DNA from 3 places in the Exiguobacterium sp. RIT341 genome. Region 3 is predicted to be linked to each of the others. Evidence: riboswitches for the same ligand, from Rfam matches in the RefSeq annotation. Region 3 holds a riboswitch; each other region holds the start of a gene.
What was found. Region 3 has a riboswitch for S-adenosylmethionine ahead of BW42_RS13500 (Na+/H+ antiporter NhaC family protein). Riboswitches for the same ligand answer to the same signal wherever they lie in the genome.
Positions count from the first base shown of each region.

Region 1: it holds a riboswitch for S-adenosylmethionine, as region 3 does, so the genes downstream of both, msrA (peptide-methionine (S)-S-oxide reductase MsrA) here and BW42_RS13500 (Na+/H+ antiporter NhaC family protein) in region 3, are expected to answer to the same signal.
Region 2: it holds a riboswitch for S-adenosylmethionine, as region 3 does, so the genes downstream of both, BW42_RS11040 (2,3-diketo-5-methylthiopentyl-1-phosphate enolase) here and BW42_RS13500 (Na+/H+ antiporter NhaC family protein) in region 3, are expected to answer to the same signal.

Region 1 is NZ_JFYW01000009.1:36,885-41,154, reverse strand. It holds gene BW42_RS11180 (nitronate monooxygenase family protein) at 1-294, shown strand, start outside; gene BW42_RS11175 (DMT family transporter) at 430-858, shown strand; gene BW42_RS11170 (Crp/Fnr family transcriptional regulator) at 874-1,542, shown strand; gene BW42_RS11165 (DMT family transporter) at 1,555-2,037, shown strand; gene msrA (peptide-methionine (S)-S-oxide reductase MsrA) at 2,114-2,644, opposite strand; SAM riboswitch class I at 2,739-2,842, opposite strand; gene BW42_RS11155 (M20 family metallopeptidase) at 2,905-4,083, opposite strand; gene BW42_RS11150 (putative quinol monooxygenase) at 4,161-4,270, shown strand, end outside.
Region 2 is NZ_JFYW01000009.1:15,369-19,638, reverse strand. It holds gene BW42_RS11050 (methylthioribulose 1-phosphate dehydratase) at 1-179, opposite strand, end outside; gene BW42_RS11045 (2-hydroxy-3-keto-5-methylthiopentenyl-1-phosphate phosphatase) at 176-835, opposite strand; gene BW42_RS11040 (2,3-diketo-5-methylthiopentyl-1-phosphate enolase) at 832-2,022, opposite strand; SAM riboswitch class I at 2,093-2,194, opposite strand; SAM riboswitch class I at 2,400-2,503, shown strand; gene mtnK (S-methyl-5-thioribose kinase) at 2,581-3,747, shown strand; gene mtnA (S-methyl-5-thioribose-1-phosphate isomerase) at 3,744-4,270, shown strand, end outside.
Region 3 is NZ_JFYW01000010.1:225,133-229,402, forward strand. It holds gene BW42_RS13495 (hypothetical protein) at 158-361, shown strand; gene BW42_RS13500 (Na+/H+ antiporter NhaC family protein) at 401-1,711, opposite strand; SAM riboswitch class I at 1,793-1,897, opposite strand; gene BW42_RS13505 (metal ABC transporter solute-binding protein, Zn/Mn family) at 1,967-2,980, opposite strand; gene BW42_RS13510 (alpha/beta hydrolase) at 3,150-4,139, shown strand; gene BW42_RS13515 (histidine phosphatase family protein) at 4,157-4,270, shown strand, end outside.

The sequences.
Region 1 (4,270 bases), on a different contig from region 3:
ACAGATACCGATACACGCATCATCGGACGTTCCGTCGGATTCGTACGACGTGTCCTTGATGGTCCTTACGTCGAACACCTCACAGCCGAGACACCTGCTGCTTTTCTCGATCAGACGAATGAGTCGTATCATATTACAGGCGCTCTTGAAGGCGATGAAGAGAAAGGATATGTCAACGCTGGACTGGTTGCCGGTTTGATTCGTGATGTGCCAACGGTTGCTGAGTTGTTTACGCGCATGATGGAGGAAGCAGAGGAACAGCTGAAGCGGACGACTGCTCGTTTTGCGACATGAACATACAATGATGACCCGTAAACCCGCTTGTGGAAAGCGGGTTTTTTCATGTTTTTTGAAAATGGGACATTTGTCCTTTTCAAGTGAGGCACGAATAAGGTCTACTCTAGTGTAGAGATTAAAGGAGGAGATGACGTGCAAGGAGTCGTGTTTGCTTTGATGAGCGGTCTGTTCATCGCCCTGCAAGGTATATTCAATGCGCGCCTTGCGACAGGCGTCGGACCGTGGTTATCCGTATTGATCGTCCACTTTGTTGGTCTGATGGGTTGTTTAGTCATTTATAGCTTCGTACGAGATCGGAAAATCGGCGGATTCCGTCAGTTACCGTGGATTTATGCGAGCGGTGGTTTGATTGGCGTGCTAGTCGTCGTAACGGAACTCACAGCGATCCAAAAACTCGGGATGACATGGGCGATGTGTTTGTTACTCGTCGCGCAGATTTTATGTGCCTTTCTGATTGATTTAAAAGGATGGTTCGGTGTCTTAAAAAAACAAGGAAATCGTGGTCAGTGGGTTGGTGTGGGTCTCATGCTTGCAGGAGTTGCGATTTTCTCACTTGCCTAAAGGGAGGGAATGAACATGGAAACCGTCATCCAACAATATGGACTGGATACGATTTTAACGGAAGAGACGCGCGCTTGGTTGCGTGAAGAAACCTTCCGAAAAGGAGAACTCCTCTGTACGACCGGTGCGACAATCGACCGGATGTACTTCATCGTCGCAGGCAAGGTCAAGATTTCTGCTGCTTCGTCAGAAGGGAAACAACGGATTTTACGATTCAAAACACCACTGACAGTGATTGGTGACGCCGAGTTCATCAATGAACGAGAAGTGTTGAATACAGTTGAGGCGGTGACCGATGTCGAGGTGTTGAGCGTACCGTATGCGATTTTACGCGAGCACAATACAACGAACGTCTTTCTGCAATTCTTATTACGCACGATCACAGCGAAGTGGTATGCCGACTCGAAATCAGCGTCGCACCATGTATTGTATACAGTTGAAGAGCGATTTGCAGGGTATTTGTTGTCGATTGCTTCTGAAGCCAGTGACAGTTTATTTTATCAGGAGATGCGGACGTCGAACCTGCATGACGTTGCTGACTGGCTTGGAACGAGTTATCGCCATCTCAACCGGATCATCACGAAATTATGTGAAGAAGAGATTCTCGTTCGACGACGCGGGAAAATCATCATTGTCGATCTGGAGCGGATTCGCGAGAAGGCGAACGGCAACAGCTATGAGTAAGGAGGAACGAACATGGTAATAGGCATCGTGTGTGCCGTATTGGCAGGGATGCTAATCAGTTTGCAGACGGTATTGAATGCTCGGATGAGTGATGCATTCGGCGCATGGGCGACGACAACGCTGGTTTTCTTCGTCGGCTTCATCGGAGCAAGCATCACGTATGTCCTGTTTCATGGTGGAACGATCGGACAGATTCAAAATGTGTCACCACTCTACTGGTTCGGTGGACTCGTAGGTGTCGGTGTCGTCTTTTGTGTCATGCGCGGGATTCAATTGCTTGGTCCGTCCGTCGCGATTTCTGTCGTGTTGATTTCGCAGTTGAGCTTTGCCCTCGCTGTTGATACGTTCGGTTGGTTCGGTTTGCCGCAAATCGACTTATCGTTTGGTCAGCTCATCGGTCTCGCTGTCATGGTGTGTGGCATCTTCGTCTTGAAACGGTATCAAGTCGTGGCACCGGAACAACAGGCAAAGGATCAAGTAGAACGTGTTTCATGACTTACTTTTTCCATAACAATGAAACAGGTCAGCAAACCAACGTTTACTGACCTGTTTTTATATACATTTTTTTGAATCAGACCGTCGTCGTATCTTTCCATTCCTGTTCGATGAAGGCATCACGACCAGAAGCAGCACGATCTTTTTTGTAGTGTTCTGGATTTTTCTTATGGAAGTCTTGGTGGTACTCTTCCGCTGGATAAAATTCAGAAGCAGCATTGATCCGCGTCACGATTGGCTGTTTGAAACGGTTGCTTGCAGCAAGAGCGTCACGAGAAGTAATCGCAGCTTCATGCTGCGCATCCGTATGATAGAAGATTGCTGGCGCGTACTGCGTACCGCGATCTTGGAATTGACCTTCTGCATCCGTCGGATCCGTTTGGGGCCAGTAGAGTTCAAGTAAACGCTCGTACGGGAACAGGCTCGGATCAAACGTGATTTGGACGACCTCGAGGTGTCCCGTCGTTCCTGTTTTGACTTGCTCGTATGTCGGGTTATCGACGTGTCCGCCCATGTAACCTGATACGATTCCCTCGATTCCTGGTAATTCTTCAAATGGTGTCACCATGCACCAAAAACATCCACCTGCAAATGTTGCTTTTTCCATCTGTCTCTTCCTCTCCGTGGGAAATCCCCATTGTATGTCTGACAGCGAGAAAACGAAAACGACTCCTTCGCTTGGTTGCAAAAGGAGTCGCCGCTTTTTATCAACCAAAGCTTTCGCTTTGCTGGTCGTAGCACCTTGCTATGCGCAGGTTGCTGGGACGTCATCGATCCAGATCTCTCGGTCCACTCTTGATAAGGGTATATGAAGTTGATGTCATTCGTTATCATTGTTGTGATGATACCATTCACAAAGAAATAAAGTCAATCCTTAGAATTTAAGGCACGTAAAACGGTTGCTCCAAGTGTCTTCGCACCGATCAACAACGCTTGTTCATTGATCTCGTACTGTGGATGGTGCTGCGGATAGTTGACGCGACCGTCCGTATAGCCAGAGCCGGTAAAGAAATAACTACCCGGGACGTGTGTTAAGTAATGTGCGAAGTCGTCCGCCGCCATCATTGGTGTGAGTGCCCGGACGGATGCTTCCGGTAAGAAAGCAGCAGCTTCCTGAACGAGTTTTGTCTCATCCGGGTGATTCCAGAGCGCCGGGTAACCAGTCGTGAAGTCAATCGAATACGAAGCACCGATGCCGGCACACGTCGTCTTAGCGACAAGATCGACTTCTTGCCGGAGCTGATGCCGAAGTGTCTCATTGAACGTTCGGATTTCCCCGACAATGCGTGCCTCACCCGTAACGATATTTGGTGCTGTTCCTGCATGGAAAGAACCGATTGCGAGAACAGCCGGCTCAAACGGATCAACCCGTCGACTAACGAGATGTTGTAAGTTGCAGACGAGTTGCGCTCCAGCGACGAGAGCATCTTTTGTTTTATGCGGTGCCTGGGCATGCCCACCTTGACCATGGACGATGATTTCGAATTCGTCGATCGCACACAATGTATGTCCTTCCCGGAATCCGATCGTGCCAACCGGTAAATCATTTTCGAGATGTGTCGCGAAAATTGCATCGACCCCTTCGAGGACGCCGGCTTCGATCATTTGGATTGCTCCACCGGGAAAGACCTCTTCTCCATGCTGGTGGATGATCCGAATCGTTCCTTGCAATTGATCGCGTAACGGATAGAGTGTAGCAGCAAGGGCCATCACGATCGCCGTATGACCATCGTGTCCACATGCATGCATGACACCGGGATGGATCGACCGGAAGGCAAGCGTCGTCTCTTCTTGAAGTGGTAAAGCATCAAAATCGGCACGGACCGCAATCGTCGGACCAGGCTGTTTGCCTTCGATCGTCGCGACGACACCACGACCTCCGACGGCTGTTTGATGAGGAATGCCCTGTTCTGCGTAAAAGGCGGCAATCCGTTCTGGTGTGCGGACTTCCTGGAAAGAGAGTTCCGGGTGTCGATGAAAATCGCGACGTAACGCGATCATTGTCGGTTCGAATTGTTCGAGTGCTTCAAAAAGTTGAGTTTGCATGTTCAAGCTCCTTTAACGTGTGTCTTTTCGCGAAAATGGGTACAGATACAGGTAATCACGAAAGGGGATAATGTAACATGGGAGAAATCGTCGTCAATGCTGTACTTACAATCAAAGCTGGACTTGCGGATCAAGTCTTCCCGATTTTACAAACGGTTTATCATGCTTCACAAAAAGAAGAAGGATG
Region 2 (4,270 bases), on a different contig from region 3:
TGAACGAAGTCGTCAGGAGTCGTCTGCCGCTTATCTTTCCCACTTGCCGTCACAAGAAATTCAATCGGAATACCGGACGTCCGAATGGCGAGGTTACCACTCGTACCAGGGAACCAATCGCGCGCTGCAAGTTCTTGTTTGATGGCGCGTAGTTCTTCATACCGTCGCATGAATGTCATATCGTCACCTCCGATCGTGCTAAATCATGAACGATATCGTGGAACGTCTCAAAAGGTGTATAGGCGATATCATTTTCTTCACACAACGTGATCAGATAATCACGGGCATAGACACGATCCGCTTGTTTTGCGAGTTCGAAGTCCGTCACTGAGTCACCGATGACGATGATGACGTCATCGTCTTTGCATAATGTACGGGCAACGGATGTTTTACAACAGCCGCATCCATTCGTGCAATGGGCATCGCAGGCGTGTGGCCAATCGATGTGGACGAATGGACCACTGAAATCGGCAATGTTACAGTAAATCTGCTCTTGCTCGAGGAACGGTGCTAAGATCGGTTCGACGAAAAAGTCCATTCCACCGCTAACAATCGAAAAATGGATTCCTTGACGACGACTGTACTGAAGCAACTCCGAAAATCCTTCGCGAATGACGGCGCGCTCCATCAAGAAATCAAGATAGTCCGCTTTACCGTCGGACGGCAGAAGCGCGAACATCTGCCCGACACCACTTTGGATCGATAACGTCCGGTCGAGCACGCCACGTTTCAACGGTTCGAAGTCATTCACTGGCGCAAATACCTCCATGAGTGCAATGATGTTATCCTGCATCGTCACGGTACCGTCGAAGTCACAAAGAATTCGTAAGGTCATGACTTGATCCCCCAAGCGTCGAGCGCGACTCGTAATTCTTCATGTCGTGACGCAGCATTCGATAGGGATTCATTTGCGAGTGCCGCATCAAGTGCTTGACGAAAAGCGATAACACCAGCCGCAGCACCTTGCGGATGACCATGTACGCCACCACCAGCGTTGATGACGGAATCGATCCCGAAGTCGCGTACGAGTTGAGCAACGAGTCCTGGGTGAATACCGGCTGAAGGGACAGGGAAAATCGCTTTCGTCTGACCGAGGCGAGTCGCTTCGACCGCGATGCCGCGGGCGACGTCCTTCGGAAGAGCGACATTGCCGTAAGGTGACGGGAATAGTGTTAAGTCTGCACCAGCAACGCGCGGTAATGTGCCAAGTAAGACAGGCGCTGCAACACCGTGGTTCGGGCTGGCAATCAATGCACCGCTGTAAGCCGGATGATTGAAAATGGGAACGTTGATCTCCGGATCACTTGCCAATTCACGTAAGACGTCGAGTCCGTATGTGAAGGTATTCAACAAGAAAGCAGTTGCTCCAGCGTCAATCAATCGTTTGGCTTGATCCTTGAGCGTAAAGACGGGACCACTAAGTGTGATCGCATACAACGCACGTTTACCGGTCCGGTGGAAATGAGCATCGATAACCTCACGTCCGATCCGTGCCCGATCAATCGTCGGTGTCAACGGATTGTCATATAGGATCTCATCGTCCTTGACGAGATCGATCCCACCAGCAAGTTGTCCTTCGAGTTGATCACGAAGGAACGATAAATCGCGTCCGATGACCCCTTTGAAGATGCTCATTAACAGTGGACGATCTTCGACACCAATCAAGGAACGAATCCCTTCAATCCCGAACTTCGCACCTGGAAAATCCGACGTGAATGTATCGGGTAGTAGCAGTTCTGTTAATTTGATTTCACCGTCGAGTGAGAGTTTCCCGAAGACGGTCGTCAAGATCGCAGAAAAGTCGCGCGATACATTGTGTTCCGGGTAACGAATCGTGATATAGCCTTTACCGTCGCGCTCTTCCGTATGTACGACTTCTCCTTTGAATGAGGCGAGTTGTTGTTGCTCAAGATGATTCAGCTCCGTCCAGGAACCAACCGTCAGACCAAGCGCGAGTTGTTCGGCGCGTTGCTCCAGTCGATCGCGGGCGGTCAATTGATAAGTAGCTGTGATGTAAGCCATGTCTTTCCTCCTTCAATAAAAAAATGGTCTCTTGTCAGCGACAAGAGACCATGAATGATTCGAACGTGGACTCTTATCTGTCAGCTTAGTAGCTGCAAGAATTAGCACCGTGCCAAAAGGTCGGTTGCTGCGACATCGTAGGGCTTGTCCCTCCGTCTGCTCTTGATAAGAATTGGATGAAATTGTGAAATCTAATTGCAATTTTTACATGAGAGTCACGACTTGTCAAACTATTTTTAGAAAATTTATTTTTTTGAAAATACTCTTTCTATAGATGGCATGAAAACGATGTCCATTTCTCCCTGATTTTAGTTTGACAGCAGGGAAGAGGATTGCGTAAGATTCAAATCAATATCACACACGACAACTACATACGACTCTTATCGCGAGTTGGCAGAGGGAATTGGCCCGATGACGCCGCAGCAACCGACCACTTGGCACGGTGCTACATCCAACAGACGTTTCGTCTGAGAGATAAGAGGACGCAGTGACTTTCCTGCGCCTCTTTTCGATGACGAAAAGAGGCGCTTTTTCGTGTATCACACAGGGGGAACTGAGATGACATACAAAGCATTTACAGAACAGGACGCGATCGAACGGGTCCGCTCACTAGGACTGATCGGCGACGGAGCCGTCGAAGCAGAAGAGATTGGCGACGGCAATCTCAATCTTGTCTTTCGAATTCGAGAAGGTGAACATCGATTGATTCTAAAACAAGCACTTCCGTACGCGAAAGTCGTCGGTGAAAGCTGGCCACTATCACTCGAGCGGGCGTGGATCGAGCAATCCGCACTCCGTGAATTCGCCCGGCATGCCGTGCCGTTCGTACCGCGTGTTTTTCATGCTAGTCACGACGAGGCGTATACGGCCATGGAAGATCTTTCACATCTGACAATCGTTCGAAGCGGTTTACTCGCAGGTGAACAGTATCCGTTGCTTGCGGAACATATTGGTTCTTATCTCGCTCGGACTTTATTCCATACATCGGACTTTGCGCTTGGTCCGGTTGAAAAAAAACGTGTCGCCCGAACGTACTACAATCCGGACTTGTGCGACATCACGGAAAAATTAATCTTCACGGATCCGTTCCATGACGCGGAGACGAACGAGATTGAAGCCGGGCTTGAAGAAGAGGTGGCACGTCTATGGGCGGACGATGAGTTGAAACGCGAAGTCGCAAAACTCGAAGCGCTTTTCATCACGAAAGGAGATGCGTTGCTACACGGCGATCTACATACAGGAAGCATCTTTGCTTCGGCAACGGAAACGAAAGTCATCGATCCAGAATTCGCCTTTTATGGTCCATTCGGATTTGATGTCGGACAGTTCATCGCCCACTTATTCTTTGCAGCATACCCGGATTATTCAGCACTTCGTGATGCCCGGATTCGCGACATCGATACGTTCTGGCTGACGTTCGCTTCGACGTTCCGCGCCTTATGGGAACGCGAAGCCGTCGAACCATTCCGGACATCGGGACTCGTCGACGATGTACTGAGCACGATCTTGCAGGATGCCCTTGGCTTTGCCGGTTGCGAACTGATTCGTCGGACGATCGGACTCGCACCAGTCGCTGATTTAGAAACGATTAGTTCTATGACGGAACGACTAGAACGAAAACAACATGCTTTACGTTTAGGATCGGCGTTAATCAAACGTCGGACCGAATGCCGGACATTTGATGATTTACGAAACTTCGACGTAACGGAGGAACTTAGCCGATGAGTACATTCGTTCAAAGTATTCGTTATGAAGATCGTGTCTTGACGATTCTCGATCAGACACGTCTACCGCAGGAAGAACACTATGAAGTCATTACCGATCTTGCACAAGCGGTCGAAGCGATTAAACAACTGCGCGTCCGAGGGGCGCCTGCGATCAGTTTATTTGGCGGATTCGTACTCGTTCAAGAGGCGTACCGGTTTGAAGCAGAACTGTCGATCTATAAGCAGACTTTGCTTGAGACATCAGCGACGTTACTCGCGACACGACCGACGGCTGTTAACTTACGAAATGTCCTTGATCAATTGAATCCAATCATTCAAGACGGGACGTCGGTAGAAGAGATCCGCGAACGGCTCGAGCAGCGAACGATTGCCTTATACGATCAGGATGCGCAGACGTCACGTCAAATCGGGATTCATGCACTTGAATTGTTCCAGTCAGGTAACCGGATCCTAACGATCTGTAATGCTGGATCGATTGCGACCGCTGCTTATGGAACAGCACTTGCGCCGTTCTATATCGC
Region 3 (4,270 bases):
TTACTCCTCCTCATAAAACGTAGTTTAGATTTGCTCGTTTAGTTTAGCACGAACGAACGAAACCGTCCGTTTCCATGCTCATGGAGGAATAGAATGGGTTAAAATAAAAGAGAATTCATCACATCTGACCGTATGTCAGAAAGAGGGGGGAGAAAGGATGGCTCAAAAGAATAAAAAGCTATCAAAGGGAGCTTGGCTTAGTATTAGTGCCTTGTTGGTCACGCAAGCAGTTAGCTTATTTTTCAGTGCACGAAAATCAGGACGTAACCCGTGGGTATGGGGAGGTGCGGGACTCCTTCAGTTTCCACTTCCAGCAATCGCGTATTTGATTTTAGAACGACAAGCGAAGCAGAAAAAATAATGAAACAGGTCCGATCACCATGATCGGACCTGTCGTTGGTTAAGAAGAGATTTTTTCCTGTTGAGCAACTGATTTTTTCGGACGTGGGAAACCAAAGATGATGGCAATCGATCCACAGACGAAGAGCAGGAACGGATAGAACAGATACGGAATCAGTTCTGGTGAAGCTGTCTTCGTCAACTCTGCTGCGATCAGCAGTTGTGCCCCATACGGAATGATGCCTTGAATACCACAAGAGAAGATATCAAGAATACTCGCTGATTTCTTGCGGTCGATTTCATACGTATCAGCGATTTCAGCCGCGAGTGGTCCAGCGACGAGAATCGAGATCGTATTGTTCGCCGTTGCGAGGTTCGTCGCACTGACGAGTGCTGCCATACTGAATTCAGCACCGCGACGCTGTGAAATCTTGCGCGTCAACGTCTCTTTCAAGTAGGCGATTCCGCCATTGAACGTGATCAAACTGACGAGACCACCCATGAGGAGTGTCAAGATTGAAATCTCTGCCATGCCCATCATTCCTTCAGACATCGAAAGGACGAACCCACTTAAGCCAAAGCTACCGTCGATCATACCGATGATTCCAGTGAGCAATGTGCCACCGACGAGAACAAGAATGACATTGACACCAAATAGTGCAAGGACGATGACGGCGAGATACGGAATTAATTTGTAGAACTCGAATGCTTTAGCTGCTGCCGCATCGCCAGAACCAGAAACGAACGCGAGTAAGATGACCGTTAAGACGGCAGCCGGGAGAACGATCATGAAGTTCGTCCGGAATTTATCGCGCATGTTCGTTTTTTGTGTCCGAACGGCAGCGATTGTCGTATCCGAGATGAACGACAAGTTATCACCGAACATCGAACCACCAACGACTGACGCTGCTGCGATCGCAACGTTGATACCTGTTGCTTCATGAATACCAAAGGCGATTGGAGCAAGTGCAGCAATCGTTCCAGTCGAAGTTCCCATTGCCATCGAGATGAAGGCAGCGATGACGAACAGACCGCTCATCAGGAGTGACGGAGGTAGGAACGTTAAGGCAGCATTGACGGTCGCATCAATGGCGCCGATTGCTTCTGCCGTTCCAGAGAACGTACCGGCTAATAAGAAGATGAAGACCATAATCATGATATCGGGATTTCCGGCACCGGTTGCGATTCGTTCAACCGTTTGATTAATCGATCCTTTCGTCGTGATTGCAGCAAAGATCAGCGCGATCAAAGCAGCGATCAGAATCGGGAATTTGTAAAAGTCGTCATAGAAGATACCGGCTCCGATGAAGAGGACCAGAAATACGACGAGGGGAAGCAGTGCCCATTTGTTAGGCGTGATCATTTCATTCATTGTTGACACCTCGTTTCTCAAAGATACAAAAAAAGACCCCTTCGCAAGAAAGAAGGAGGTCTTTATGAAATAAAGACGCTCTTCTTATCTCTCAAGCTTTCGCTTGCTGGATTTGGCACAGTACGAATCAAATCGTCCGCTGCCGAAACATCATTGGGCCAGTCCCTCCGTTTCTCGCGATAAAAAGAAGTCATTCAATTGTTGTAAAACACGTTTCTTACCGTACCGCATTGAGTAACGCGTGTCAACTGTACTTTACTGAAGTGCCTGTTCTAACGTCTGGACGTTTTCTTCCATCAACTTAAAATACGAGCTGTTTTGCTGCGATTTCGTCACCGACTCGAGGTTATGGATCGTCACGGATTTAGCTCCGATTTCTTTTTGGATGACACGCGCAACCTTTGGTGAAACCGTTTCTTCGAACGCGACGTGTTTCAAATCATGCATCCGCGCTTCTTTCACTAAAGCAGCCAGTTGTTTTTGTGAGGGTTCATCGGAAGGGGAAATTCCGGCGATTGGAAGCTGCGTGAAACCATATCGTTCGGCGAGGTAACCGTAAGCTGCATGTGTGACGAGAAGTTCTTTTTTTGATCCGTCAGCGACGGCTTGCTTGAACTCTTTATCGAGTGCGTCAGCTTGCTGATCGAACGCTTTCAAGTTTTTTTCGAATGTTGCTTTGTCTTTTGGTACTTCTTTTGATAAGGCGACTGTGATAGAACGTGCCATTGCTTTGGCGTTGACAGGATCAAGCCAGACGTGTGGATCGTATTTTCCATGATCGTGTTCTTCCTCTTCGTGCGCATGTTCATCAGTTGCGTGATCATCGTGCCCTGCATCTTCGTGCGCATGCTCTTCTTCTGTATGTCCCTCTTCTTCATGTGCGTGAAGCGTAGCATCCGATTCCAGCAAAGTGACATCCTTACTCGTCTCGACGAACCGGACGTCCGTGCCTTTTAGACTCTCTTGGATTTTTTTTGAATAGGGTTCAAGTGTCGTACCCGTCAAAAGGAAAAGGTCACCTTTGGCAATCTCAGTGAGTTGCTTTGACGTCGGTTCATAGGAGTGCGGATCTGCTCCAGGTGGGACGATCATCTTGACGTTGACTTGATTACCACCGATTTCACGGGCAATGGCAGCTGTTGCGAACGTCGATGTATAGATTTCCGTCTTTTTATCATCTGAAGTCGATGAATCGGTGTTTGATCCACAAGCTGCGAGGATACTTGCGCTCGCGAATGCGACCGTTAAAGCAGGAATGATTTTTTTCATTATATGTTACCTCCGTTATTAAAACGTAATTATTCCGATTTGGACTTTTTCACTATAGCGGAACGTTTGAGAAGCGTCAAGTACGAATACCGAGACGTTCGACTTCTTTTAAAACGGGGTAAAAGGATAATAAAATGAAGGAATTGATACGTCTTTTGGAGGTGATCAAGTGAAACGTGAAACTGCATGGCTAATGGGGGGAGCTGCACTACTAACGACAGCAGCTGCGGGAGCAAGTATCTGGAACAATTACGGTGCATTACTTCGGTGGACTGAACCCGCCTTGCCAATCACAGAAAAACAACTCGCACCGCGGACAATCACTTACAAACAAGTGGGAGACCGTACCTTACAACTCGATCTCTATTATCCGCCGGGGGAAGGACCGTTTCCGGTCGCGATCTACGCGCACGGTGGCGCATTCGTTCGTGGAGAGCGCGAGGATCTGTTCTGTTTTAGCCCGATCGTTGATCGCCTGCTTGAACTTGGGGTTGCTGTTTGTAGTATCGATTATCGTCTGTTTGAAGAAGGGAGTTATTTTCCGGATAATCTCGAAGATGTACGGGATGCCTTATGCTTTTTGAACAAAGAAGCAGAAGATCTTCGCATTTTAAGAGGACGGATGATAGTATGGGGAGACTCAGCCGGAGCTGCACTCATGCTGACGACGGCACTTGCCCCATCTGCTTTCGTTGGTGAGCGCGATGAACGACACATGCCATTGATCAGTGGTGTCATTGCCTTATATCCACCGACGAATTTTTTATTGTTTACTTTCATTCAGACCTGGATCGCTCACATTAAGTTTTATAAAGGTGGACGGGAAGAATGGCGCAAGCTCATGACCCACGTTTCACCTGTGACGCATCTCTCGTCAGACGCCCCACCGATCATGCTCCTGCATGGCAAAAAAGATCCAATCGTTCCGTTTTCCCAAGCTCTTCACTTCGTTGAAAAAGGAGCCGATGTCGGAGCTGATGTCCGTTTGTTTTCTTTTCCGAACGGTACCCACTCACTTGCTAGTTTTGCACAGACAGAAAATCCATTGAAAATTGAACGACTGCTCGAACGAATTGAACGCTTCACTTGTCAGGTGTTGTTATTGCCACCGCGACAACTTCCCGATGAAAAACATGATACAATCAGTCATATTTCTTGAATGAAGGAGACAGAGGCATGACTGAAATTTGTTTAGTGCGACATGGTCAAACGGATTGGAACTTAAATGAACGAATCCAAGGAAGAGAAGACATCCCGTTGAATGCAACAGGAAAAAGACAAGCGGAACTC